DNA from 4 places in the Paenibacillus sp. FSL K6-0276 genome. Region 2 is predicted to be linked to each of the others. Evidence: riboswitches for the same ligand, from Rfam matches in the RefSeq annotation. Region 2 holds a riboswitch; each other region holds the start of a gene.
The links. Region 2 has a riboswitch for cyclic di-AMP ahead of MHH52_RS24820 (alpha/beta hydrolase). Riboswitches for the same ligand answer to the same signal wherever they lie in the genome.

Region 1: it holds a riboswitch for cyclic di-AMP, as region 2 does, so the genes downstream of both, MHH52_RS00190 (ubiquitin-like domain-containing protein) here and MHH52_RS24820 (alpha/beta hydrolase) in region 2, are expected to answer to the same signal.
Region 3: it holds a riboswitch for cyclic di-AMP, as region 2 does, so the genes downstream of both, MHH52_RS15220 (APC family permease) here and MHH52_RS24820 (alpha/beta hydrolase) in region 2, are expected to answer to the same signal.
Region 4: it holds a riboswitch for cyclic di-AMP, as region 2 does, so the genes downstream of both, MHH52_RS02685 (hypothetical protein) here and MHH52_RS24820 (alpha/beta hydrolase) in region 2, are expected to answer to the same signal.

What each region holds. Positions count from the first base shown of each region.
Region 1 covers NZ_CP150276.1:41,393-45,233, forward strand. The annotation lists gene MHH52_RS00180 (HD domain-containing protein) at 1-65, shown strand, start outside; gene MHH52_RS00185 (TatD family hydrolase) at 116-886, shown strand; cyclic di-AMP (ydaO/yuaA leader) riboswitch at 1,084-1,314, shown strand; gene MHH52_RS00190 (ubiquitin-like domain-containing protein) at 1,596-2,759, shown strand; gene rnmV (ribonuclease M5) at 2,936-3,487, shown strand; gene rsmA (16S rRNA (adenine(1518)-N(6)/adenine(1519)-N(6))-dimethyltransferase RsmA) at 3,484-3,841, shown strand, end outside.
Region 2 covers NZ_CP150276.1:5,283,924-5,287,764, reverse strand. The annotation lists gene MHH52_RS24840 (copper amine oxidase N-terminal domain-containing protein) at 1-36, shown strand, start outside; gene MHH52_RS24835 (DMT family transporter) at 282-1,208, shown strand; gene MHH52_RS24830 (Nif3-like dinuclear metal center hexameric protein) at 1,429-2,247, shown strand; gene MHH52_RS24825 (hypothetical protein) at 2,332-2,505, shown strand; cyclic di-AMP (ydaO/yuaA leader) riboswitch at 2,803-2,989, shown strand; gene MHH52_RS24820 (alpha/beta hydrolase) at 3,096-3,841, shown strand, end outside.
Region 3 covers NZ_CP150276.1:3,219,476-3,223,316, reverse strand. The annotation lists gene MHH52_RS15230 (DsbA family protein) at 80-832, shown strand; gene MHH52_RS15225 (disulfide oxidoreductase) at 829-1,293, shown strand; cyclic di-AMP (ydaO/yuaA leader) riboswitch at 1,488-1,647, shown strand; gene MHH52_RS15220 (APC family permease) at 1,771-3,588, shown strand; gene MHH52_RS15215 (iron-hydroxamate ABC transporter substrate-binding protein) at 3,790-3,841, shown strand, end outside.
Region 4 covers NZ_CP150276.1:571,598-575,438, reverse strand. The annotation lists gene kdpB (potassium-transporting ATPase subunit KdpB) at 1-740, opposite strand, end outside; gene kdpA (potassium-transporting ATPase subunit KdpA) at 757-2,433, opposite strand; gene MHH52_RS02685 (hypothetical protein) at 2,650-3,066, opposite strand; cyclic di-AMP (ydaO/yuaA leader) riboswitch at 3,260-3,449, opposite strand.

The DNA.
Region 1 (3,841 bases), 870 kb from region 2:
AGGATAAGTTGAGAAAAGTGCTTACTCGATTGCCATCTTCTATAGCAGAGATTTTTGCAAAATAATACAAATAAATATGGGACTATTGATAAAAATATCAAGGAGTGAGATCAAAATGTTTCTGTTTGACACACATACACATCTAGATGCACCTCAATTCGACGAGGATCGCGAAGAAGTTATTGCTCGTGCTGTAGAGGCAGGAGTTAGTAAGATGATTAATATCGGATTTAATCGGGAGACGATTCCCTCAACGATGAAGCTGGCGGAATCTTATGATTATATTTATGCTGCAGTGGGTTGGCATCCGCAGGATGCGATTGATATGAAAGAAGGAGATCTCGATTGGATCGCTTCTTTGTGCAGTCATAAAAAAGTGGTGGCCATCGGGGAGATCGGACTGGATTATTATTGGGATACTTCTCCCAAGGATGTGCAACATGAGGTTTTTCGCAAGCAAATTGGACTAGCCCGCGAACTAAATATGCCGATTTGTATTCATGACCGTGATGCCCATGAAGATGTTGTACGGATTTTACGGGAGGAAAAGGCAAATGAGGTTGGAGGCGTGATGCACTCGTTCTCAGGAAGTTGGGAAACGGCTAAAATGTGCTTGAATCTTGGTTTTCATTTATCGTTTGGAGGACCCATTACGTTCAAAAATGCAAGAGTGCCAAAAGAAGTGCTTGCGCAGACCCCGCTAGACCGATTATTGATCGAAACGGATGCTCCATATTTGACTCCGCACCCCTTCCGCGGGAAGCGTAATGAGAGTGCTCATGTGAAGTTAGTAGCAGAGGCAGCGGCTGAAATTAAAGGGTTAACATGGGAGGAATTGGCTGAAATAACGTATGCGAACGCACTGGAACGATTTGGGATTGTCTGAAAACGGGAGTAAAACAGGTGAAAAATAAAGAATGGCCGATATATTAAACTTTTTTAATATAAAAACGGCTGAATATTACAATATTTTAACCATTTATTTGCGTAAACGTGGTTGAATCGTCCTTTACAACATGCATCAAAACAGGATATCATCTTTTCAGTGATGTGAGCTGTGTTATAGTGACAGCCATTGATTCATGGATCGTCTCGCTGAGTCTCCGTATGGAGAACGGGGGAACCAGTATTGAATCTGCCGCATGCCTGTATCTTGAATACGGCTTAGACGTGCCGCAGGACAATATTTGATTTCTTCACGTGGTCTTTGGGGTGAATTCAAGGGCAACCGCCATGAGCGGGTGACCTGAGATAGGGCGTCTCTCTTTCGTCCGAACCCGACAGCTAACCCCGTAAGCGCAAGTAAGAGAGGCAACCTCGTGCACATACATTCTCTATTCTGACATTGGAGAAGCCACGAAAGAGTCCTCAGTTGAACTCTTTTTAGGCTTTTTTATTTTTGAATAAACGGAATGTTGCCCACATACTGTTATATAACAGGGGTGGGAGTAGCTGTGCCGAGCAGGCGATCCATGAGCAGGAGACGCTAAGTTATTACGTGCGTATCCTGTGACAATCTCAAATAGTTTCGTCAAAGGAATTCAGTCCTCATGATATACAATTGACGACGGGGCTATGTAAGGAGGATGGAGAGAATGGGCGTATTCCAACCAGAAGTATCCCATGATTCGCAGTCATCCAGCAGGTCTTTCGCATTACGGTGGGAGCAAGTAAATACTCGCGTACTTTTACTTGCGGGCGTGATTTCAGTCGCTATCGCGCTACTTATTCTGCTGTACGTACACGGTCAAAGTAACAAACAATTATTTTTAGTAATAGACGGGCAAACACAGACGCTTCAAACGCGTGAGTCACTTCTTGGTGATGTGTTGGAGAAAGAGCAAATTCCGCTGCAGCCGCATGATGAATTATCTTTAGGTCTGAGTGATGAAATAAAAGACGGTGACCGTGTCGTCATCAATCGTGCGCAGAAAATTAGCCTTACTGCGGACGGAGCAACAAAAACGTTATATACGACCGAGGATACAATTGGTAAAGCAATTGACAAAATGGGCATCACCCTAGAAGATCATGATAAGATTTTCCCTTCGTTAGACACCACCATTTCTGCCAACATGGAGATTAAGATTGTTCGCATCAACAAACAGACAGTACAGCGAACAACTAACTTACCCTTCAGAGTCATCAAGACAGCAGACCCCTCCCTTACTGTGGGAACAGTTAGAGTGGCACAGGCAGGCAAACCAGGCGTCATGATTCAGCATATTGAAAAGATCTACCAAGACGGAGAACTGGCTTCTATGCGCATGATTGGTAAGGAAGTACAAACGGTAACGAAAGATAAGATTATTGCCGTTGGTACCAAAGCACTTCCTAAGCCGGCTATAGCTAAGACTACAACAACTTCCAAATCAAACACCACTTCCAAAACGGCTAAGGTTAGCGCTAAGGCTAATAACGTCACAAGCAAGGCTGGCGTAGACTTTGAGTACAAGAAGATGATTAAGAACGTCTCCATGACAGCTTATTCATCAGAAGAGCCAGGTATAGGTACCAAAACTGCTTCCGGAACACGCGTAACGGAAGGTCGAACGATTGCAGTAGACCCAAATGTAATTCCTATTGGCTGGTGGGTATATATCGAGGGGCTTGGATTCCGCCGTGCAGAAGATACTGGCGGTGCCATTAAAGGCAATAAAGTAGATGTCTATTTCGACTCACTGAGCCATGTTCGTAATTTCGGTCGTAAATCACGTACCGTTTATGTGATTGGGCCTGTGAAACCGGAGCTTAACTAGAACTGAAGCTTTTGCAAATTAACCTTTGATAAGATATAGTGATGGTAACCGTTAAGGAACGCCAGATGATCATTTCGTTGATCGCAGAGCAACCGCTCATCACTTATAAATTCTTTAACCAAAAGAAGAGGAGCGAAACCTCTTCTTTTTGCTTTTTTTGGGAGGAGTCAAGAAATATGATTAAGGAATTAATTGTCGTTGAAGGTAAGAGTGATACCGTCGCTGTTAAACGCGCTGTAGAAGCAGATACGATCGAAACAGGGGGCTCGGCTGTAGACCGGACCGTAATTGCGAAGATCGCGCTTGCTATGGAGCGTAGAGGCGTGATTATTCTTACGGACCCGGATCACGCGGGTGAGCGAATTCGTAAGATTGTATCCGCGAAGGTGCCGGGCTGCAAGCACGCCTTCATTCCGGAGAAGGACGCAACCCGCAAAGGGGATATCGGTGTGGAGAATGCATCTCCAGAGGCGATTCGTCATGCGCTGCGGAATGTACATACCTCCTTTGAAGGAGCACCTGCCTTGATTGGAATTGATGATCTAATGGCCGCAGGTATGCTTGTACACCCTCGGGCAGCTGAAAGACGTATGGCGCTTGGTAATTTGCTTGGAATAGGATATTGTAATGGCAAGCAGCTGTACAAGCGGCTGGCGATGTTTGGAATCACGCGGGAGGAATTTGCCGGAGCTCTCGCCCAAATTGATCAGGGGGGCATTACTTCATGAGTGGTAGAGAAGAAATTTCGACTCCAAAACGGACAAAAGAAATTATTCAGCGTTATGGATTCAAGTTCAAGAAGAGCTTAGGACAGAATTTTTTGATTGATCAAAATATATTGGACAAGATTGTAGACGCTGCTGGGCTAGAAAGCGACTCAGGGGCATTGGAGATCGGTCCTGGGATCGGGGCCCTGACGGAGCGCTTGGCGTTAACAGCGGGTGCGGTAACGGCTGTAGAGATCGACCGTAGACTTATTCCCATTTTAAGGGACGTACTTTCTCCTTATCCGCATGTTAAGGTTCGTAATGATGATGTTCTGAATGTAAATCTGCAAGAGCTGTTTAAGGAAGATTTTGCAT
Region 2 (3,841 bases):
GGTCTTTCAAATTCGACGGAAGAGTTTGAAATATAACTGAAATGAATTAAATGTGTAAACATTTCAAGTTGACACCCTGTGTGATTTGTCATATTATAATTCGTGTTGTTATAAGTGAATAAACCAAACTCTATCCTGTGGATGGAGTGGCGGAATTTTGTCAAAGATGTATTCTTTGGTTTCAGTCGCCCCTTGTCATTTCGATGACAAGGGGCTTTATTATGTTATTTGGACTGTTCAATAGGATTGTTCAATAGGAAGGAAAGAGGTTTACAATGAATATGAAGTTGATCAAATATGCTTTACTAGTATTTATAGGTGCATGTAGTTATGGATCGCTCTCCACGATCGTCAAGCTTGGAATGAATGATGGATTTAGAATGCAGCAATTGGTCGGGTCGCAATACTTTTTTGGATGGTGCATGCTGCTGCTGTTAGTTGTATTGTTTTCTCGAAAAAAATTGGGGTTAAAGGTAGGTCTTTCGTTATTAAGCGCGGGGATTACCATTAGTATGACGGGTATTTTCTATGGGTTTGCCGTTGAACAATTACCTGCTTCGATTGCGATCGTTCTCTTATTCCAATTTACTTGGATTGGTGTGATTCTGGAGGCTGTTGTAGATAGAAAATTGCCAAGTCGAGAGAAATGTATTTCGATGGTTATCCTTCTGATAGGAACAGTGTTAGCTGGGGGGATTCTAGAACCTAGTGTCGGTGAAATGACTACGAGTGGTATTGTTTTCGGTTTAATGTCTGCGGTGTCGTTTGCCTTTTATATTTTTGTCAGTGGGAGAGTGGCTACGCAGGTACCTGCTGTGAATAAAAGCTTGTATATGACTACAAGTGCAATGATTATTATTATGGTTGTTTTTTCGCCTTCCTTTATTTATGACGGAGCGCTTACAGATGGACTTTGGAAGTACGGTCTTCCTTTAGGGCTGCTTGGTATAGTTATTCCTGTGCTTTTCTTTTCTATTGGTGTTCCGAAATTGGGTTCAGGTCTGGGAACGATTCTTGGTGCGGCGGAGTTGCCGGCAGCTGTAGTAGCCTCCGTGTTAGTCCTGCAAGAAGAAGTATCCCTGCTTCGCTGGGTTGGAATTTTCGTTGTTCTGATTGGAATTGCTGCTCCACAAATCATACCGATGTGGACAGAGAAAAAGTCACCCAAACAATCATCCCAACAATCACTCCGCAAGGTAGAGCTATAAACTTGAGAACTGACATCGATCGTATGATGGGATCCTGACTAGGATGACATCATTCATCGGTGTTTTTTTTCAAAATATAAGAATTTATATGTTCCACGTTATAAATTATCCTTATATTTCTCGCATAAACGCTTACCGTCCTTATATGGACGCCGAAGGCGTTTATGCTTGTGCATGAAAAAAAGATTGGTGTTAATTTTTCTGTTGGTAGATCAGGAGAATGGAACTCAAAAGGATGATTACAGTGATTACCACGATTAGAACGATTCTGGAAGATTTAATGGGAACTGAGGAACAGATAGATGGGACTGTGGAGACTCTTAAGCCGGGCAATCCAGAAACTGAGATTACAGGGATTGTTACTGCGTTCTGCGCTACGCAATATGTTGTGGAACGAGCTATCGCTATAGGTGCTAATTTGCTGATCACGCATGAAGGTGTGTTTTACAGTCATCATGAGACGAGCAAGTGGCTAGAGGATGACCCTGTTTATCGCGCGAAAATGAGTTTGATCAAGCGATCCGAAATGGCTATTTTTCGTTATCATGATTATTGGCATCGGCATAAACCGGATGGAATCATGGTGGGTTTGCTGCGAGAACTTGAGTGGTCAGCCTATGTGGATGAGCAGCAACCCGCTGCTACAATCCTAACGATTCCCGCCATGACAGTAAGTGAAGCGGCTCAGTATATAAAAAGAAAGCTAGGCATCTCCTATGTACGTGTTGCCGGCGATCTATCTCGGACATGCAGATATGTGGGGATATTAGTAGGTTACAGAGGGGGCGGGACGATGGCTATTCCTCTTTTTAATCAGCACAATCTTGATTTAATTATTGCTGGCGAGGGACCCGAGTGGGAAACCCTGGAATATGCGAGGGATGCAGTGCACCAAGGAAGATCGAAAGCTTTGATCATGTTGGGTCATGCGGAGAGTGAAGCCCCAGGGATGAAATATTTTGCTGAAATCCTAGCAGAGAAATACCCCATGATTCCTACCTGTTTCATTGCTGAACAACCGATCTCTCAGCTAGTTTGATCCGTCGAAATCAAAAATGAAGAATAAATTTGCATATTATGGAGAAAATGATTGGAAACAGGTCACTGAGAAAGGAGTGTTTCAATGGAAATTCCTTTGGAGGCTGATGAAGTGTTAAGTCGCATCAAAAAGCTTCAAACCGACGGAAGCTCGATCAGCAAAAAACAAGTGAAGCAAAGCGACCCTGACCTCATGAGAAGTGCGCTGTTCTTTTTTCCGAGCTGGGAGCATGCATTGAAAAACGCCGATCTTTTGTAGCCGCATGATTGTATGAAGGAGCCGAGTGGTTCAGGGATTGATCTCTGAAGACCGCTCGGCTTTTTTTAAAATATTAGAATTTATATGCTGCGCAACTATAAAAATCCTTATATTTCTACGAGAAACGGTTGTCGTCTCTTCTTGATATAGCGAGTAAACAAGAGCAAAAGAAAGAGAGAATGACGAGTTTACACAATATGAAATGAAAAGCACTGCATTCCACATTATTTTGCCCAGATCCATCCTTTACAAGGAAACCTTACACGGGGTATGATTCATCACATAACCGATAATTACATAAGAAATCCGCTTAATTTCCGTTAAGGAAAGCGGGGGAACCAACAACTGGAAATCGATATGACAGTCGGTACTAGTTATGGGGTGAATCCTGTTACAGGTGCATAGTAATGCATCCATGCAGGTAGGGCAACTCTCACTGCCCGAATCCGACAGCTAACCTCGTAAGCGTATGGAGAGAGGATGAATGGCGTATTTGAAGATGAATAGCCACAGAGAATCCCTCTGTGGTTTTTTGCTGCGTTCAAAAGCAGATATAGTTGTAGAACCTATTTATGAAAGAGGTGTTAACTTTGCCTATTGCTAAACTGAATGGAACTTCGCTCTATTATGAAATTAATGGTACAGGGACTCCGGTTGTGTTTATCCATGGACATGGATTAACACATACTATGTTCAAGCCGCAGCTGGAGTATTTTTCTGATAAATATAAAGTGATTCTGTGCGATTTACGGGGGAATGGCAAGTCAGGTGAACTGCTGCAGGCCCCAAACGAGATTATTGAAACTCAATGTCTAGATCTGATTATGCTATTGAATGATTTGGGCATCCGCGAAGCGGTTTTTGTCGGGATCGCCTATGGTGGTCTGGTTGTTCAACATATTGCGAAACAATATCCTGAGCGGGTAAAAGCAATTGTTATCGTGGATAGTTTCTGTAGAAGTCAAGCGTCGACCATTATAGGTAAAATCCAGCTTATGGCTGCTTATTGTAGTTGGTTAATGTATTACGCTCCAAGTGAGCTGGTGTTACCTTCGATTCGTATGATGTACCGAGAACGTTGGAACCTTGCTTATAACGAGATTAGAAGAGGACTTCTGGAGAAACGTCCACGGGAATTGTATCGGCAAAGGCTGGCTACGAGCCATGTGGATTACACTAGATGCTTAAAGTCTTTTAAGCGTCCTGCGTTATGTATTGTCGGTGACTTTAGTGAATTTGGAGTAAACTGTATGAAGGATATGGTGTCTCAGTTACCACAAGCTCAGTTAGCGATTATTCCTAACGCATTAGATCCTAGTAATCTGTGTCAGCCGGA
Region 3 (3,841 bases), 2.1 Mb from region 2:
AAGAGATTTAAAATTATATAATTTTAAATGTATATGATAAAAACTATATTAGTCCATAGAGGACAGAAAGGAATTCTCCTTGAGTAAACCTAATAAAAGTACAAGCGTTCCCCAGCTGAGCAAACAAGAAAAACGGCGGGTAGAACAGGAGCAGCAAAAGCAGAAAACGAGAATCTTAATTATCAGTTCAATAGCTTTAGTAGTCATTATTTTTGTTGGATTGTTTATGTTAGCCTCGAAAGATGCCACAAAAAATGCCACATCAGGAGAACCGGTAGCATTCAATTACAATGAGCTGCCAAGGATCGGTAAAGAGGATGCACCGGTTAAACTTGTTGAATTTGGAGATTTCAAATGTCCAGCTTGTTCCCAATTTGCTACTTCAGTTAAACCGCAAATTGTTCAAGATTTTGTCAATGAGGGGAAAGCAGCGCTCTACTTTGTAAATATGGCTTTCGTTGGTCCAGACTCTGAGACTGCCTCACTTGCTGCATTATCTGTATATCATCAGAATAATGATGAATTCTGGAAGTTCTATGATGCTGTTTATGCACAACAAGGTGAAGAGAGCGAAGAATGGGCGACTGAGGATTTCCTAGTAAGCCTTGCGGAGAAAGAGAAGCTAGCTATTGATTACGAACTACTTCGTAAAGATATCAAGGAACGCACATATGCAGATGAGCTGAATAATGGCATTCAGTTAGCTAGCGAAGCAGGTATGACTACTACGCCTTCACTCTACATTAATGGAGAACCGGCAGACGATCCTTTCGACATTGAAGCGATTACAACTGAAATTAACACCGCCGTAAAAGCTGTGGAGGTAAAGTGACAAAGTCCCTATCTTTCTGCAAGCGTAACTGCCTGTATCTCGCCTGGTTTGTATCACTAGTTGCTGTCGCCGGTAGCTTATATTTGAGTGAAGTATTGAAATATGAACCCTGTAAGCTCTGCTGGTTCCAGAGAATTTTCATGTATCCTCAGTTAATCCTACTGGGAATCGCGACGTTTCGAGGGGATAAACGCATCATCCCTTATGTACTTCCATTAAGTCTGATTGGTGGCAGTATCTCAATCTATCATTATGCGGAACAGAAGATTCCTGCGTTAAGTAAAGTCCTTCCTTGTACGATTGGTGTTCCATGTAATAAGGATTACTTAAACTTTTTCGGATTCATTACGATTCCTATCCTTGCGTTAATTGCTTTTGCTTTAATTAGTATTTTGCTTTGGTACGGACGCAAGGAAGAAGAAGTGTTGGAGTTAGAAACAGAGGAAAACCTAGGATTTTAATTTCATACTTTGTAGATACAAAATATGTGAAAAGGTATTAAAGACACGGGGCAGAGGGATAATTGAAGAGAATGAAAGAGAGCATCCAATTAGACGCTATATTTGCGCTTATTGGATGTTTTTTCATTCTTTTTTCATTTTTTTCAACGCTTTACTGTATACACTTTGTAGACTAATATTAGACCTTGTGAGAAGTTGAATATGCGCTGAATTTTCTTAGGAAAAACGGGGGAACCAAACTTGGCATTTATGCCAAAGGGGTGAATCGGAATGAGTCGATTGGACTTGTACCGTAGGGCTATATACCACAGCCCGAATCCGCCAGCTAACCTCGTAAGCAAGGTGGAATAATGACCATGCATAGCATGCGGATCATTTCCGTATGCTATTTTTAGTGTCTGCATTTATGAAATCCACCAATGAAAACAGCGCGCGGAATTTCCGTTTCTGCTCTCAAAGAAAGGAACTGTATCCACAATGGTAAGCAAGGTAAAACGACTATTGATCGGGCGTCCGATGAAGTCGAACGAACTCGATCATGAAAAGTTATCCAAGGTGAAAGCACTGGCTGTCCTGTCTTCTGATGCGCTCTCGTCTGTAGCCTACGGAACGGAACAAATTCTGATTGTACTGGTGGCTGCGGGGTTTACTGCCATCTGGTATTCCCTGCCAATTGCATTAGCCGTATTGGGCCTGCTGGCCATTCTGATTTTATCCTATCGGCAGACGATTTATGCTTATCCGCAAGGAGGTGGAGCTTACATCGTAGCCAAGAGTAATCTTGGCGTTCCGACAGGTCTCCTAGCAGGAGGGTCTTTACTGGTGGATTACATTCTGACCGTAGCTGTTAGTGCTTCGGCAGGGACGGATGCGATCACATCTGCTTTTCCAAGTCTTCATAATCATACTGTTCTCATTGCTGTATCTGTTATCATTCTTCTAACTATAATTAATCTTCGCGGAGTTACAGAATCGGCTTCATTCATCGCAATCCCAGTGTATTTGTTTGTGGTTTCGATTGTAGTTCTGATTATCTCCGGTGTTATAAAATATGCACTAGGCGGCGTTCATGCGAATGTGCCTGAAATAGGTGCCGCTGTATCCAATGTTAGTTTGTTTCTGCTGTTAAAAGCTTTTAGTTCTGGCTGTTCGGCACTTACAGGTGTAGAAGCCGTATCTAATGCGATTCCAAACTTTAAAGCACCAGCTGAAAAAAATGCAGCCAAGACCTTAATGATCATGGGAATCATCCTTGGCTTTATGTTTACCGGTATCACACTGCTGGCGTATTGGTACGGAATAGTACCTGACGAAAAGGCTACCGTTGTCTCGCAGATAGCTGAATCGACCTTTGGTCGCGGCACCTTGTACTTTTTTATTCAAGGTATCACTGCAGTGATCTTGTTCTTGGCAGCTAATACGGCTTACTCAGCGTTCCCACTACTCGCATTTATGTTTGCAAAAGACAAATATATGCCACATGCTTTTATGGTCCGTGGTGACCGTCTGGGTTTCTCTAATGGTATTATTTTTCTAGGTGTTCTTTCTGCCGTGCTTGTAGCTGCATTCCACGGAAATACAGAAAGCTTGATTCCTCTTTATGCGGTAGGCGTGTTCATTCCTTTTACATTGTCACAGCTTGGAATGATGGTTCATTGGTTCAAAACAAAGCCGGCGGGATGGCAAAGAAGATTTGTTGTGAATACCATCGGTATGCTGACTACATTGACTATTACGCTTATTTTTATCATAACTAAATTCTCGAGTGTATGGATGGCATTCATCTTCTTACCTGCTGTAATGTTCGTGTTCTACCGTATTCACAAGCACTATTTGAACACTGCAGATCAGCTTCGTATATGTCCTAATACCGATAAACCTTTGATTAAAGGAAGCACAGTTGTTGTCCCTGTTGCCGGTGTAACACGTGCTGTACTACATTCCATCAGCTATGCGAAGTCTTTGACAGATAATGTTGTGGCTGTGTATGTAGGCTTTGATGAAGAGGACATCCATAAGATGGAGCAACGGTGGGAGGAATGGAATCCAGGTGTACGCCTGATTGTACTTCGTTCCAGATATCGCAGTGTAATTCGTCCGTTAGTGAAATTTATTGATACTGTAGAGTGGAAGACTGCAGCGACGGATCATATCACTATTCTAATTCCACAGTTTATTACTAAGCATTGGTGGCAAGCCGTGCTTCACAATCAGACCAGCTTTTTAATCCGCTCCTATCTAATGAATCAAAAAGATGTTGTGGTAGCGACTGTCCCTTATCATTTGAATAAATAATGGATCATTTAGGAGAGGCTATATCCGGAACATTCGGAAATAGTCTTTTTTGTATTTTTTTAGAAGGAAATTGTTGTAAATCCACAAAATTTAAAATTTATATGTTGACATAGAGAATGAGAATCAATATCATTTAAAAGTGAGACAGAGGTAGTCAACACCTTTGAAAACAAAAGCGTGTACACACTAGGAGGGTATTTAATGTTTTCGTTTAACAGAAAAAGATTTGGAAGCATGAAATTAACGATGATCG
Region 4 (3,841 bases), 1.4 Mb from region 2:
AATTCAACGCCTAGATAAGTTGCAATCGGCCGCAAGGTCACTACTACAATCAGGAAAATTAGCGTCAGACTGATCAAGAGCGTATTTAGCGCGATTTCATTCGGTGTCTTCTGACGTTTCGCCCCTTCAACAAGGGAGATCATTCGATCTAGAAACGACTCACCTGGATCACTTGTGATTCTCACTTTAATCTCATCACTGACGACCCGTGTGCCGCCTGTAACGGAACCAAAGTCCCCACCAGCTTCCTTGATCACAGGTGCAGATTCACCTGTAATCGCTGATTCATCAACGGAAGCCAGCCCTTCAATCACTTCACCGTCACCAGGGATGAGTTCTCCCTGACTGACGATGACGATATCCCCTTTACGCAGCTCGGAGGAGGATACTGTCTTCACTGACCCTCCAACCAGTTTGTTGGCAGTGATATCTTGTTTCGTTTTCTTGAGCGAATCTGCCTGGGCTTTTCCGCGGCCTTCCGCCAGCGCTTCAGCGAAATTCGCAAACAGCACTGTAAATAGCAGAATGAACAACACCGTGATATTAAACCCTAGCGATTTCTCAGCATTGAAATATCCAGGTGCGAGTACCATTAGCAATACAATGATCGTACCGACTTCTACCACGAACATAACCGGATTTTTGATTAGCGTCACTGGGTTAAGCTTAATAAAGCTATCCTTTACAGCGCTTAGGAGTATGGGTCCCGTCAGCAGCTTTTTTCTTTTTACAGTACTCATTTTGTTCTCCCTCTTCCTACCGTAAGGTTAGATATTCTGCAATCGGGCCGAGCACAATGACCGGCAGAAACGTCAGTGCACCAATAATTAATACCGTAACAATCAGAATCCCAGTGAACAGACCATTGTCTGTACGGAATGTGCCGATCGTTTCTGGAACTGGCTTCTTCCGAAGCAGAGAACCTGCTACCGCCAGCATAGCGATCATGGAGACATAACGGCCTAGCAGCATCACGATCCCGGTTGTGACATTCCAAAAGGTTGTATTGTCCGCAAGCCCTTCAAACCCTGAACCGTTGTTCGCAGCAGAAGAGACATATTCATATAACACTTGGCTAAGTCCATGGAATCCAGGGTTCGTAATCGCTCCTTTGCCCAAATCCGTCAGGAACGCACCTGCGGTTGGCACAAGGATAATGAACGGGTGAACGAGGATCGCGATGGCGATCAGCTTCATCTCCCTGGCCTCTATCTTCCTTCCGAGAAACTCCGGTGTCCTGCCGACCATCAGACCACACAGGAAGACACCCAGAATCGCATACATCAGCATATTGATCAGTCCGACACCTTTACCACCGAAGACATTGTTCAGCATCATCAGTGCCAGAGGCGTAATGCCTCCCAGCGGCGTCAGAGTATCATGCATATTGTTAACACTACCTGTCGTAGCTGCGGTTGTTACCGAAGTAAACAAGGATGACTGTGGAATGCCGAAGCGTACCTCTTTACCTTCCATGCTACCTTGTGAAGATTCGATTCCAAGTAGATTGATCGCCGGATTACCCTTTGATTCAGCATAAAAGTTCAGGCTTAGTAACAGTACGAACAAGGTCATCATTGCGGTAAAAATCACCCAGCCCTGACGTTTGTTCTTGGCAAACAATCCGTACATATATGGGAGTGAAGCTGGCAACATCCACATAGAGAGAATCTCCAGTACGTTCGTAAGTGGATTAGGGTTCTCAAAAGGATGGGATGAATTGGCCCCGAAGAAGCCGCCTCCGTTCGTGCCCAAATGTTTGATCGATTCCAGAGAAGCTACTGGACCGATAGCGATTTGTTGCGTTTGCCCTTCAAGTGTAGTAACCGCAAGCGATGGCTTGAGTGTTTGCGGCACATGCAGTCCTACCAGCACCAATGAAACCAGCAGAGCTAGCGGAATGAACACACGAATTTGTGCTTTAACGAAATCCTCGAAGAAGTTCCCAACTGATTTCTGTCCCGTAATCCCTCTGACAAAGGCAACAGCAACAGAAAGTCCGCTCGCTGCAGACGTAAACATCATCATCGTAATAACTGCCATTTGTGAAAAATACGAAAGTCCCGACTCCCCACTATAATGCTGCAGGTTCGTATTCGTCATAAAGCTGATTACTGTATTGAATGAAAGCGTCTGCTCCATATCCGCAATTCCATTCGGATTCAGCGGCAATCCCCGCTGTAATCTAAGAAAGATATAACTGAAAGCAACCAGCACGATATTCGTTAAAATAAAGCTGAGTGCATACTTCTTCCAGGACATTCCGTCCCGCTTCTTCAAGCCGATCAGCTTATAAATACCTTTCTCTGTACGTGCAAACCATCTATCTGTACGATTCTGTTCATTAGAAAATACATGATATAAATACGTGCCCATCGGCTTAACCAGCAAGATGAGAATTACGATTACAGCAACTATTTGCAAAATGCCCATGAATGCCCCTCCTTAAAATTTCTCCGGATGAATCAATGCGTAAACCAGATATACAAACAGCAGTAGGGTAACAGCGATTACTAGAATCACAGCTTATCCCTCCCTGTATCCTCAACTACACCTGCGCACCAGCGCATAAATCCATAAAACAACCCGTAAATTACAGCTAATGAAGCTACCATATACAGATCCATCATATCTCCCGCACTCCTTCTTTTATCCTTGATGAGGTGATTTATCTACCAGAAAATCAGCATCACCACTGTGGGAATAGATTACATAACTCGCACCAAGTCTTTTATAGACCAATCTAGGATTTACTGAACTTGTGATTACAAAAATCGGCTGTGTCGTCCAGGTACGGCACATCTGAATGTAGCGGCAGCAAAGCGTAAAGCTGCTCTCGAACAGATATACCCTGCCTACCGGGAACGGTGGGCGAAACCAAGTGTTCTGGTGACGGGTATCTACTAGGATCACCTGCTCAATCCCCAGCTCCTCAAGTAAAGCTTTCTCAGCCACATTGTTGGTAAGTCCCGCCATCTTAATACCTCTGAATTTCAGAAGTTTAATGAAATGTTCGCCCGCCTTCGTTGGCGCACATACCAGCACATATTCATTCTGATCCGTCATCTCTTATTATTCTCCTCAAATGCTCTGCTTGTAAGATCAGAAAGTGATCACCCTGATCTTGTAAGAAAAGCCACCGCTAATGATGAATTTAACGACCTCTTCGTGAGGCTCTCCATATATGCTTTGCTAATAAAAAGCACAGCAAAAAGCCACAAAGGATATCCTCTGTGGCTCGCTAGCGGTCACATTGCACTCATCCTCTCTCCATACGCTTACGAGGTTAGCTGTCGGATTCGGGCGGTGAGAGTCGCCCTACCTGTATAGATACGAGCTCACTCGCATCCTCTACAGGATTCACCCCATAACCGGCTTCCGACTCTCACATCGTCTGCCGATTGTTGGTTCCCCCGCTTTCCTTATCGGAAATTAAGCGGATCAAATATTCGATTGTTGTTGAAACAGGAGTAATCATACCCTTATGCAGGAAGTATTGTAAAACCTGATTGATGCCAAAATAATGCAAATTAAAAACTATTTTCGCATTGGATAGCGCTTACTTGATATCCAATCTCTCTATATCTCCTGTTTACTCCAGTTTGATTCAATTAGCGAAAAGCGGGCATACCATGTGATTTTATTCACCACAATTGTAGAAATCACCAAAAATCGCCTTTATAGGAAATGAAACAAGAAGTCGAGATTAAGCGAGGAAGAGGCTCGATAACACGCAATAAATACCTATTTGGTTCACTTTTTCGTCACAGTCGGCAGAATATGGTTCAAATTGCGCTCAAAAGAGCACTTTCTGTTTTTTACAGAAACACCTTGAAAAGAG